4 regions of the Paenibacillus sp. sgz302191 genome follow, and region 1 is predicted to be linked to each of the others. Evidence: riboswitches for the same ligand, from Rfam matches in the RefSeq annotation. Region 1 holds a riboswitch; each other region holds the start of a gene.
What was found. A riboswitch is a leader RNA that binds a small molecule or an ion and turns the genes downstream of it on or off. The one in region 1 is predicted to bind cyclic di-GMP.

Region 2: another riboswitch for cyclic di-GMP. It lies ahead of AC3G2T_RS05935 (hypothetical protein); the one in region 1 lies ahead of AC3G2T_RS17725 (S-layer homology domain-containing protein).
Region 3: another riboswitch for cyclic di-GMP. It lies ahead of AC3G2T_RS00205 (EAL domain-containing protein); the one in region 1 lies ahead of AC3G2T_RS17725 (S-layer homology domain-containing protein).
Region 4: another riboswitch for cyclic di-GMP. It lies ahead of AC3G2T_RS06835 (putative bifunctional diguanylate cyclase/phosphodiesterase); the one in region 1 lies ahead of AC3G2T_RS17725 (S-layer homology domain-containing protein).

The regions. Positions count from the first base shown of each region.
Region 1 covers NZ_JBYLHY010000011.1:184,159-187,378, reverse strand. Annotated here, with positions in the region: gene AC3G2T_RS17725 (S-layer homology domain-containing protein) at 494-1,795, opposite strand; cyclic di-GMP riboswitch class I at 1,853-1,962, opposite strand; gene AC3G2T_RS17720 (Imm3 family immunity protein) at 2,685-3,044, opposite strand; gene AC3G2T_RS17715 (deaminase domain-containing protein) at 3,059-3,220, opposite strand, start outside.
Region 2 covers NZ_JBYLHY010000003.1:229,776-232,995, forward strand. Annotated here, with positions in the region: gene gloA2 (SMU1112c/YaeR family gloxylase I-like metalloprotein) at 1-110, opposite strand, end outside; gene AC3G2T_RS05930 (exopolyphosphatase) at 248-1,162, opposite strand; gene AC3G2T_RS05935 (hypothetical protein) at 1,304-1,609, opposite strand; cyclic di-GMP riboswitch class I at 1,701-1,793, opposite strand; gene AC3G2T_RS05940 (MDR family MFS transporter) at 1,916-3,139, opposite strand.
Region 3 covers NZ_JBYLHY010000001.1:41,304-44,523, reverse strand. Annotated here, with positions in the region: gene AC3G2T_RS00205 (EAL domain-containing protein) at 1-1,322, opposite strand, end outside; cyclic di-GMP riboswitch class I at 1,410-1,502, opposite strand; gene AC3G2T_RS00200 (hypothetical protein) at 1,518-1,877, shown strand; gene AC3G2T_RS00195 (MDR family MFS transporter) at 1,827-3,220, opposite strand, start outside.
Region 4 covers NZ_JBYLHY010000004.1:17,304-20,523, reverse strand. Annotated here, with positions in the region: gene ilvA (threonine ammonia-lyase IlvA) at 47-1,303, shown strand; cyclic di-GMP riboswitch class I at 1,397-1,483, shown strand; gene AC3G2T_RS06835 (putative bifunctional diguanylate cyclase/phosphodiesterase) at 1,582-3,220, shown strand, end outside.

The DNA.
Region 1 (3,220 bases):
ACGCATTGAACGATTCCATGATTGCGCTGAAATAGATGGGTTGCCCCGGCTGCAGGACAGAGTCAAAGCTGTCAAAAAAATCCCGATCAACCGTAGCCCCGTCAAATTTGAAAGTAGTTGTTACTGGATCGCCAGGGATTGGCGGGTCCGGATATTGAGTTACATTCGCTGCATTGTTATAGACAACAGTTTTATCTAGGTTCATTGGCTTGCAATCTCCATCTCTACATGCCGGAGCACTATGTATCATCCACCCGACAGTTCGATACCGAATGCCGGTAGTAGCGGCAGTTGAAGTAATGTCGATTTGAATGCCATGTAAACGTTCATCCATAGTAATTTGCACTGGATATGCGAGTGCTGGAAGTGGTAGGATTAACGCAAATATGAATACAATCAAAAGTACAAAAGATATACATTGGGGGAGTCTCTTCCTCATAAGTATCCCTACCTCCTTCCATATCAATCTATTCACGAATAACCATGAAGAGATTTACTCAATTCGATAGGTTTTGTATTTAAAAAGCGCAGCGTCTGATTTTATTTTCTCTTCGATTATTTTAACGCCAAAATTTTCTGCCGAAATCGCCACATCTGCATAGCCGACATACCAAACGTCTTTTTCAATGTTTTTCGGTCCCCATATATCGACAAACAGATTTTTGTTCTCATCAAAACTGGTTACTTTAAACCTGAATTGGCAGCGTACATAGTGTGAAACATCACCGAAGAAAACTATAGATGGTTCTGGCGTTACTGTGCCTTCAATTCGGATATGATTCTGCTTCACCCAATCAACATACCTTTGTGCATCACGATTTACGTTCTGTGGTTTATTAACGGTTTGTAAGAAAGCATCCACCCAGTTTTGATCTATCGTATTGTAATCCACATTCAGTATTTGATTACCAAACTGTGATACGAGTTTAACCCAAACGTCAACCGCATCTTTCGAGTAGTATCTGGAATCATGGATGATTTCTTTCGCTGTAAAACGAATTGAATCTGTCTGGAACGGATGTTTATACTCGTACATTTCATTAGGAATACCCTGTAGGATGTAAGGAAAATCACCGCTATTCGACGGCAGATTTGTCGTGCGAATCGCGCGCCCCCAGGGATCTTTGGGAGCGTTCATCGCTTGCTCCGCACTGGCAACCGCTTTTTCGTCGACAGCCAGCGAATGGCCTCCTTTAACAGTAAGAATACGCTCAATTGTCGTTATCGCCTCAGCCCGCGTTGTCGGTTGATCTTCCCCGAGCGTGCCGCTATCATCCATGCCAGTAATCAGACCGGCTTTGGCCGCCAGATACATCCACTTCGTATCATCAATGTTCTTGTCGGCGGTCGTAGCCCGAACGGCTGTGCGCGCCATTTCTTGACGCGTCATCGGCGTGTTCCAGTCCCCACTCATAAAATCGCTCGGTCGATATATCCCCGCGTTCGTCGCAGCGTTAACGTAGGGCAAATACCAACTATTACCGGTGGTTACACCTGAGGTTGGAATCTGAAGCGCGGTATTTACCATTTTGATAAATTCAGCGCGCGTCACTTTTGCATTCGGTTTGAAAGTGTGATCCTGGTATCCGTCGACATATCCTTTTTGCACCGCGCCGGCGATGGTCGTCTCCGCCCAATGCCCTTTCGTATCGCTAAAGCTGCCTGTGAAAGCTGTGCCGGCGGCATTCGTTGTTTTCGTCGTTGGTGAAACGGCGGTTGAATCAGCTTGGACATCAGGAATTGAAGTCCCAAGTAGTGCAATAACCGCTAGCGATGTAATCAAGTGAACTCTCATTTTTATACCTCCATAGTAAAAAAATTACTTTCTTCAAAACAAAAAAAACCAACTGCTTTTGGTGGCCCGGCTACCGTTTCTTTGAGCAATGTCTTACGACACTCCCCATAGAAGTAGGCCCGCAGCTTTGCGTCCCTGTCTTTCGAACAGGTTTGCCTTTTCAATTTCACTTGGTTATTAGGTATTTAAAACTATAAAAATAGTACATTAGATTTAATCCAAATTCCATATTAACCCATAATCCAACATAATTCCACAATATTATTTATAGTTCACACCAAAGGTTACCTATTCAATTACCACCTTGAGCAAGCAAAAGGAAGAAAAGACTATCAACATCGGCTGCTCGATTGTGGCACTGCTCACATACTGGATTATGTTCAATAACTTCGTACTCTTGGCCTTGATATAACGCCCAAATACCTCTATAAACTTCCTCAATTCTTCTGTTCAACCTCAAAATCACTAATTTTATTAAGAAAGTTCTCCGCGGTATCCTCGTTTACGACTGCAATATTAAATCTGTCTGAAAAGTCATCAGGATTATAAATTTCAAATCCTTTCTCAAGATAAGAAGCAATTAGTTTTCGCAAGTCTAAAAACCATATCTCCTTGTCTGCAACAAACCATACGATGTTTTGTATTTTACTAGAACTATTATAGTTTCAGCATACTTGGGTTTGTTATGCACTCGTACCTCCTCCTCAATATTCAAGTTATACCTTTACTTGGTCCGCTACATATTTTAATTCTCGGTTCTAAAAATGGTTATTTTTGTTGCTTTCTATGAATCAACTCATGAAAAAAAGAAGACCACAATACAGGTGGCTAGCTCGCATTGTGGCACTGTTCGTTGCTTGGTAATTTACACAAAATTACTGATAGATCATTACAAATCTAGATTTTCATCCTCTATGACCAACCTAACATTTTCCAAGTACTGTTCCCTGATATTAAGTTCAGAAGAATCAATGTTTTCTTTTTTCCAGATGCTTATCAATCTCTTATCCTTAATAATTTCTAATGCATTTTTAACAATATGTTCTCTAATGCAATTATTACGCACGCAAATTTCTGCCAATATTACAGTGAACAACCAATTTGTTTCCTCATAGTCGTCTGTTTGGTTTTCATACTCTACGACCAATCTTGAAATTGCTTGACCTGGGGATAATCCATCAGAAATAAAACTCGTGTAATCTTTCGGGACATACTCCATCAATTCATCATATGTTAATTCTTCTACCATATTCTACCTTCCACCTATCTCTTTAATTCTCTTATATAATACACATAAATCTCTATATCTGGGAACATCTCTTTGAATTTTAAAATAATTGGACTACAGCTAGCACACGGCTCTCTATCAGTATAAAGGTCAATTCTCCCTTTTCTCTCCCTTGGTTCAAGCTTTTTCAGCTCGTC
Region 2 (3,220 bases), on a different contig from region 1:
CGATAAGATTCGTGAATGATCTTGAGCCCAAGCAGCTCGACATAAAAACGTTTCGATGTTTCATAATTCGAGCAAATGACCGCTACATGATGAATTCGCTGCAAATTCACGTCCTATCCCTCCGTTTTCTCTATTTATCTACACCTATCTCCTATTATCATAACGTCAGCGCATTCACCTGCGCAATAACATCACTGAAAAAAGCCGCTCTCCGGGATCTCCCCTTCCTGCGGCTGCAAGTTAATTCTTAACCGTCATTTCTCATCGTGGCGATAATTTGCTCCAGCACCTCGTTCGCGTTTTCGTAAGGAACTTGGCACGTCCCCGCCACATGATGCCCGCCACCGCCGTTTTTGAGCATGAGCGTGCCTATATTCGTTTGCGAAGTGCGGTTGACGATGCTGTGCCCGCAGGCGATTACGCAGTTTTGTTTGTTGCGCCCGTCGACGACCCAGATTGAAATATTTTGCTCCGGATAGAGCGCATAGACCATGAAGCGGTTGCCTGGATAAATCGTTTCCACGCCTCTGAGATCCGTTACGATAACATTGCCCTCCGTACGCGTGTACTTGCCGAGCATTTCGCGGTATAAAGCATCCAGCTCAAAATAACGGTTAACCCGCTCTTTCACATCAGGCAGTTCCATGATTTCATGGACAGACATCGTTGCGCAGTGCTCCACGAGGTCCTCCATCAACTGGTAGTTGCTGATCCGGTAATCGCGGTAGCGTCCGAGCCCGGTGCGAGCATCCATAATGAACGAAAGAAGATCCCAGCCCTGCGGCTTCAAAATATCCTCTTGGCTGAACTGGGCGGAATCCGCTTTGTCCACGCCTTTCATAATATCGTCGATATTGCCGAAAACGGCTTTGCCCCCGTAGTAGTCGTATACGACTCTGGCCGCGCTCGGCGCGATCCGTGTCTCTCCCTCAAACTCGACCCTCTTCCCCATCCGCTCCAACTCGCTGGAATGATGATCGAACCAAAGGCCGCAACCCGGCACATAAGGAACGTTCGCCAAAATATCGTTAGACGTCACTTCGATCAGGCCGTCCTGCACATCTTTGGGATGTACGAATTTCATTTCGTCTACCATGTTCAATTTTTTGAACAGCATCGCGCAAACAAGCCCGTCAAAATCCGAACGAGTGATCAACCTCATGTTATGTATCCTCCAATTAGTCCTGCAGAACTACTTTATTTTCCATCTATTATAGCGTCACTGTCAACAAGTGACAACGATTTTTGACAAATCCAACAAATCTTTAGAATGCCCCGCAGGCAAAAGAAAAGAACGGTAAGCCTAAACAGGCTGAACCGTCCTCATTTTGAATGTTAGACATTGGAATAGTCTGGAAAGGAACGCTTCCACTTGAGATAACGGCGGAAATTTTACGGAAAGCTTTACTTCACCCTTCCAGTAAAAGATCAAAATGCTGCTGCTCCGGCCGTGAAACATTTCTATATCCCAGCAAGTTTCTTTCAGCGCGTATTCTTCACGGTTAATCATCAACTTCGGTCCATCCGAGGATGGTACCAGACGGGCAACATGGTTACCACACAGCGAAGTAATTACTTCTTCTTCATTTTGCATCCATTCAGGCTGCATGCTGCTGGATCCTCCCTTTGTTTTATTGTTTCATAAGCAAAACCCCACCTACGTCTGAAAAGGAGGGGGAACTGTTATCGTCGCCCTGACTTTCGGCTGCTGGCTGGCATCGTGTCCCCTGACGAACAAGGAAGCCCCTGTAGCTTTGCGTCGCTGGCTTTCGCCAGGTTTGCCATTATCGAGCCATATCGAAAGCTGTCAAATCATCGCTTTTTACTACTATCAAGGATAAGGTATGTTTTGGCGAATTCGAATACTCTGTTATACCTATTTTACAATATTATATTAGGTAATTAGAACCATTTTTCAAAGTTGTTCTTTTTTAGACACATTCCCGACCCGGTGAAAGCGCTGAGATCCGCGCGTATAAAACAAATTTCCGCCTATTGTCACGACAGCCATAACGAGGAACAATACGTGCCCTCCGTAATAAACCAGCAGCAATCCGCCCACCCACGGCCCTATAAAATGGCCCAAGTTCGTAAACGTCTGCGCGCCGAAATACGTTCCTTTCATATGCTCGGGAGCCAGCTTATCGATTAGCAGGCTGGCGGCGGGATAGTTCAAAATTTCCCCCATCGTAAAAACGACCATGGAGACGACCAGAAGAAAAGTCGTATGCGACAAGGCAAAGCCGACATCTCCGAGCGCGAACATGACGTTGCCAACCGTTACCGCCATAAGCGGGCTGTATTTTTCCGCCCAGCGAGTCAGCGGAATTTGCATCGCGATCACCGCTATCGCGTTCACGCTCATGAGCAGCGCGAACATTTGCACGCCGTCGGCGAAGCTTTTTTGCATATACTGGGACAGCGTCACCATCACCTGCGAATAGCCGATTGCTCCGATAATCCCGCCGATCGTGTAGTATCTGAAAGAAATGTCGCTGCGGATAACGGTCCAGGCCGAGGCGAAAGTCACCGGGGCTTTCTTCTCCCCTTCAATTTGCTTGATGCCGAAAACCGACAGCAGCACGCACAAAGTCACCAGGTAAATAAAATATACGATGCCCGTAAGAAGAAAAGGCAGCGAACCGTCCAGCGTCGCGAAATACGCTCCCAGCAAAGGGCCCACGGCTACGCCGACGTTAATCGCCATGTAGCGCATGGAAAAAACTTTGAACCTTTTGTCCGGTTCCGTGAGGTCGGCCATTAAAGCCTGCGATACGGGCTCATAAAAGGAGCGGCATAAGCCGTTGACCATGTTCAGCAGCATGAACAGCAGCGGCAGCTTGACGAAGGCAAAGCCCGTAAAGACGACGGCCCAGCCCAAAAGCGCCGCAAGCATAATCACTCTGCGCCCGAATCTGTCGGAAAGCGCGCCTCCGATGAACCCCCCCGCCGTCCCCGCCAGTGAACCCATGCCGATGACGACGCCGATCGCCACCTCGCTCATGGAAGTATGCTTGGCCAAATATATCGCCAAAAACGGCAGGCTCATCGAAGAAGCCGCCCGGGCCATGACGGTTCCAAGAATCAAAGTATGTACAATAGGATGATAAGATGCAAAGAAACTTCGCAGCCGATTCATGGAAGATGACTCCTGTTCTCACAATTATTAACCACAGGTCAACAAACCCTAAAATCCTATTATACACAAAATTAGCAATCG
Region 3 (3,220 bases), on a different contig from region 1:
CCGCCCAATCGGAAGATCGTCGCCTGCGGAGGCGCGAGCAGCGACAACTGGTCGGCCACTTTTTTCAACAAATGATCCCCGACAACGTGCCCTTGAGTATCGTTAATTTGCTTAAATCCGTCCAAGTCCAGCAGCATAATGGCAATGGAAGAACGACTGCCCTCGGATAAATGCGATTCCAGCTCGTTGTTGAAATGAGCGCGGTTCATAAGGCCTGTCAGCGTATCGTGGTAAGCGAGATACACGGCCTGCTCTTCGGCCGCCTTGGCTTTCGTAACGTCGAGCAGCACCACATACTGCAGCAGATCGCCCTGCGCCTCAAAATATTTGCTCTCGGCCTTAACGTACTTTTTCGCCCCTTTGCGCGTGACGACGATATAGTCCCCCTGGATCGTTTCTTCCCCGAAACCCGGCTGGTCGAACGAACGCGAGGACTTGTGGGACTGGGGAAAAATGAACTCCTGCGCATGGCGAAGAAGCAATTCCTTCTGCGTGCATTCAAAAAGCAGCGCCGCTTGCGGATTCGCCTCTTTAATAATTCCATCCTGGTCCGTAATGATCATCGTTAACGGCGACATTTCGTACAGAGCCTGATACTTCCGTTCCAGGGAAGGCAGGAAATCATATTTGATCATGGCATATCTGAGGAAAAAAGTGAAGATAATGAGCGCGAAACTGCTTAATGCCGGAAAATTGACGCCGCTTGGCATAACAGCCGGCATTTTAAAGAATATAAACGCTATCGCCCAAACAAACGAAAAAAGGAGGCCAAGCAAAACCGTGCGCATCTGCTTTCGCTTCAAGTTCAAATCGTATTGATTTACGAACCTGAACCCTGCGGTCACGATGACGATGCAAACAACGGCCGTATACAGCGTGCTGCCCAGCATCAATGCTGTTAGGCCTGCACCGGGTTCCTGGTATTTCCAAATGCCGTTCTGGACGAAATGAACCGTTATCCATGGAGGCGGAAAAAACACCAGCGAGGCCGGAACCAACGGGCTGTAGCAGATCGCCGTCATAACCGGCCGCGGAGTCGATTGAAATCCCTCCGTCAGCCTGAAGCAAAAATGCATCGTCAGACACATGATGATGAAAGCCGGAAAATAAAACAGCAGCAGCGCGATTCGGCCCGCGTATTGGATCGGGGCGATACTGAACAGCAAATTCCCGATGAAAAACAGCATGGTGGCAAGGAAAAAACAGGCCGCGATTTTATTCAGCCCGTTGTACCGGTTTCGCTGATAAATTTCGATCATCATGTAGAGCAACAAGAGAATTGGTACTATGTACAGGAGTATGGACACTAAATAAGCGATCATGAAGCACACCTCATTATCTTGTTAGTCCGTCATAAACGACCAAAAAAAAAAGAAACCTTGCTTTAAGGTTCCTTCTCAGCGGCCTAAAGCGGAAACTGGCTGGCATACGATGTGAATCCTTTTCGTGTAGCCCCTATAGCTTTGCGTCCTTGGCTTTCGCCAAGTTTGCCTTTATCTCTTTAAGAAATATTTAAATTGGTGAATGATAGGTCTAAGTTCCTAGTTATTTTATATCACGTATCACCAAATTTCGTCAATAAAATCCTTAATTATGAAATATCTGGTGCTATCGGCTCCTCGGATGGCTGCTTACTTTTCGGCCCCCCCGCCGACAATCCGCCAAAATCCGACAACGGAGGAGCTATGAACGCCCCCTTTTCGTTAAAGGAAAAAGAGGCCTTCCTTAGCCTATTGTCACAAGCTAATCAGAACCTCTTCTTCAAAGCGCCCTCGGCGCTGCAAGCCGGCAGTCAGACCCAGTCAGACCTCTATTTTGCCGAATGGTCAGGCTTGCAGCTCGGCGGCGGGAACGGCTTCGGCTTCTTTTTTCGATAACACTTCCTTCTTCAGAAACCAGCAGATAACAAAAGCCGCGATCATAAAGCCTAAAGCGATGATAAAAATGCTCTGGAACGAATTCACAAATACCGCTTGAATCTTCGTTACCAGATCGGCGGATATCCCCGCGGGAATTCCCCCTGTCTCGATATGATCCGCCATGCCCGGAGGAAGCTGGCCGGCCAACCCGGCAACGCCGGTTTTGATTTTGTTAGCGAGCAGGCTGCCGAAGACGCTTAATCCGATTGTCGCTCCAAGCGACTGGAACAGCTGAACGGTTCCGAGCGCTACGCCGCTGTTCTCCTTGGCGACGGATTCCTGAACGATCAGGTTATCTCCTCCGAATAAAGCCCCGATACCGAGTCCTAACAGGACAAAGGTAACAATGATGTACAGCGGCGTTGTCGCAGCATGAACCTGAGACAGCAAACCGACGCCGACGATCGGCAGCAAGAAGCAGACGATAAACAAGTTCCGGTACGGAATCCGGGTAATCAGAAATCCGTTCAGGATACTCGAAGGAATCGCCCCGGCCATAAACGCCAGCGTCAAATATCCGGCAGCGGTTGGACTTAGGCCCATCACGTTCTGAGAGAAAAACGGGAACGCCGCTATTCCGCCCATCAATCCAAGCATTACGATAAACACAAGCAGCGACAATACGACCACATTGCGGTTGCGGAACAACGACAGCGGTATAATCGGTTCCGCCGTTCTGGATTCAATCCTTATAAAGAGGGCGATAAACAGGGCCGAAAGCGCAAGCAGCCCTATGATCAGCGGAGATGACCAGGACAAGCCCCGATTGTCGATCAGCACCGGCGCAAGCAGAAGGGAAAGCAGCGCCAGCACGAGCGCAGACGCCCCCATCCAGTCGATGGACCGCTTCTCCTCCCCTTTGGATTCGCGCATTCCTACGAATATCACCGACGCTGCAAGTATCCCGACCGGGATGTTGATCAGGAACACCCAATGCCAATTAAGATGATCCACGAAATAACCGCCCAGCGTCGGTCCCAGCAGTTGTGGAATGATCATCATCGGCCCGAACAGGCTCTGAATTTTGGCGCGCTGCTCCAGCGGGTACGTATCGCCTATAATTACCAATGCCAACGGCATCAGCCCGCCGGCGCCTATTCCTTGGATTCCCCTGCCGATCAGCAGAACGGTCATGCTGTCCGCAAATCCGCAAATGATGGAACCGAGAGAAAACAAAGCCATGCAGCTTAAATAAACGCGTTTGCGCCCGTACAAATCCGCCAGCTTTCCTAAAATGGGCATAAATATGGTCACGGCAAGCATGTATACCCCCGCCACCCAGCCGTAAAGCGACAATCCTT
Region 4 (3,220 bases), on a different contig from region 1:
TTTAAAACTTAATCTTGTGCGAACACGGCAAAAGGAGCAGAAGAGCATGGCTGTAAATGGAAGAGTAGGTCTGGAAGACATCATCAAGGCGAATCATGTGCTCAGCAAAGTGATCGAGCCCTCGCCCCTGCAGCGCAACGAGCTTTTATCGAACTTGTATGAGTGCAACGTATACTTGAAACGCGAAGATTTGCAGATCGTGAGATCGTTCAAAATTCGCGGAGCTTATAATGTCATTCAAAGCTTGTCTCCCGAGGAGCGGGCGGCGGGAGTCGTCTGCGCCAGCGCCGGCAATCACGCGCAGGGAGTCGCTTTTTCCTGCAAGCACTTGGGCATCGAAGGAAAAATCTTCATGCCGACGACGACGCCCCGGCAAAAGATTTCGCAGGTCAAGCTGTTCGGCGGAGCTTTTGTCGAGGTCATCCTTACAGGAGATACCTTTGACGATTCCTCCGCTCAGGCCAGGGAGTACTGCGCCCGGGAGAACAAGGCGTTTATTCATCCGTTCGACGACGCGCGCACGATTGCCGGACAAGGCACGGTCGGTCTTGAGATTATGAACCAGATGCCTGAGACGCCGGATTTTATTTTTGCCACGATCGGCGGCGGCGGACTTGTCTCGGGAATTTCCACTTATGTGCAAAGCGTAGCTCCGCAGACGCGCATTATCGGCGTAGAGCCGGAGGGCGCCGCAAGCATGTCTGAGGCGCTTAAGCTGGGACAAGTCATCACGTTGGCAACGATCGACAAATTCGTCGACGGGGCGGCCGTGAAGCAGGTAGGGCAATTGAATTACGAGATTTGCAAGGAGAATGTCGAGGATATCGTTATCGTGCCAGCCGGCAAGGAGTGTACGACGATTCTGGAGCTTTACAACAGCAATGCGATCGTGATCGAGCCTGCCGGGGCGCTTCCGGTTGCGGCGCTTGACGCATACAAGGAACAAATCCGCGGCAAAAACGTAGTCTGCGTCATCAGCGGCGGCAACAACGACATTGACCGGATGCAGGAAATCAAGGAACGCTCGTTGATCTACGAGGGGCTTAAGCACTACTTTATTTTGAACTTCCCGCAGCGCGCCGGTGCTTTGCGCGAGTTTTTGGAGGAAGTTCTCGGGCCTTCCGACGATATTACCAGATTTGAATATACGAAGAAAAACAATAGAGACGACGCGCCGGCGCTGGTCGGCATCGAGTTGAAAAACAAGGACGACTACCACGGGCTTATCGAGCGCCTCTCGCGCAAAGATTACGGCTACATCGAGATTAACAAGGATCCGAAGCTGTTCAATCTGCTCATTTGAAAATTTCCGATTTACAGCAGAACCGGAAGATTCTATTAGCTAATTTTGGTTAAATATGGTATAGTAAATAAGTCCCAGAAAACTCGAATATTTTTCGAAAAAAGGCAAACTTGCCGAAAGGCAAGGACGCAAAGCCGCAGGTCTAAGGTTGCATTCAACTAGGACAGCTGGGCTGCCGAAGGGTTGAATTATACCTAACAGGTACTACCTGCGGCTATTCCATGTGATGGAATAGCCTTTTCTTCTTTATACAGGTTTGGGGGGAGGAGGTTATAAGCGTGAACGGCGGTACATCATCCAAACGGGAGCGGCATGCAATTAACTTTGCGTGGGAATATTTGTGCCTGCTTGGCGTCAGTCTGCTGACGGCGAATCTGCTTGTCTCGGCATCGTTCCATGCAATGGGCTGGCTGGCCGGGATATTGTTTGCGGGCTTTGCTTGCTCCGCTTTTCTCGTCAAGCGAAAGGCTTCTATTGTTTTATTGGCGGCAGCGGCGTGCGCATGGCTGCTGCTTTCATTCGTGTTTCTTGCGTCCGAATTGTTCGCAAGTTTGTTGACTCATACGGTCCTGTGCATGTTTTTCGTCTACGGGATCCGGCAGTTGGCTGCGTCGCGGGAGCATTATAAGAGCAGGAGCATGGAAATGGAATACATCGCGCATCACGATTCCTTGACGGGTTTGCCGAACCGCAGGCTGTTCGAAGACCGTCTGGAGCGGTCACTGCTGCATGCCAAGCGCCACAATAAACTGGTTGCCGTTATTTTTTTGGATCTGGACCGTTTCAAGCATGTGAACGACACGCTCGGGCACGCTTATGGCGACATGCTCATCCGGCAGGCCGGCCAAAGGCTGACAAGCAGCCTTGGGGAAGAAGATACCGTATACCGTCAGGGCGGGGACGAGTTTACGATTTTGCTGCCTCATATTATGAAGCAGGAGGATGTCCGCCTCGCAGCGTCCCGTATTCAGGCGGCGCTTGAGGAGCCTTTTGTGCTTGAGGGAAGCCCTTTTGCGGTTTCGGCAAGCATGGGGATTGCGCTGTACCCGTATGACGGGGAGACGCCGCGGCAGTTAATGAAGCATGCGGACGAAGCGATGTATGCGGCCAAGAAGCATGGGGAAAATTACCTCCGTTTCTATGACGCAGAAATAAATGCCGAGCCGGCAGGCCCGGAGCGCATGGAGCGGGCGCTTCGCGCCGCCTTGGACAATGGCGAACTGGAGCTGTACTATCAGCCGCAATATGAGCTTTCCGGCAAACGTCTGATCGGAATGGAGGCGGTAATCCGCTGGCACTGTCCGGGGCAGGGGGAAATCCCGGGCAGCGAGTGGGTGCGCGTCGCCGAGGAAACCGGCCTGATGACCGCCATCGGCGAGTGGACGCTGCGAACAGCGTGCCAACAGGCGAAAAGCTGGCTGGACGCGGGATATCCTCCTTTGCGGCTGACCGTCGCTGTAACCGCTTCACAGTTCAGGGACCGAGGCTTCATCGATCTGGTGGCCGACGCCATCAAGGAAACGGGCCTTGAGCCCGGCATGATCGAGCTCGATTTGGCGGAAGACATATCTTCTTCCGGCGTGGAGGAGACCGGCGAGAAGCTGAAGTTATTGAAAGCTTTCGGATTTCGAATCGCCATGGACGATTTGTGCACCGGCCTGTTCACCAGAAGCGGCGCCGACCGGGTGCCGATGGACAGCGTCAAGCTCGATAGCACGATCGTCCGCGACCTTCCCGAAGACGGCGAAAATCAGCTGCTGGCGGAAGCGATCGCCATGATGGCGCAGCGTCTGCGTCTTAATCTGATCGCCAAGGGAGTGGAAACCGAGGAGCAGCTCGAACATTTGCAAAGTATGCAATGCACGGAAGCTCAAGGCAAGCTTTTCAGCAGCCCTCTGCATCCTGAGGAATTCATTC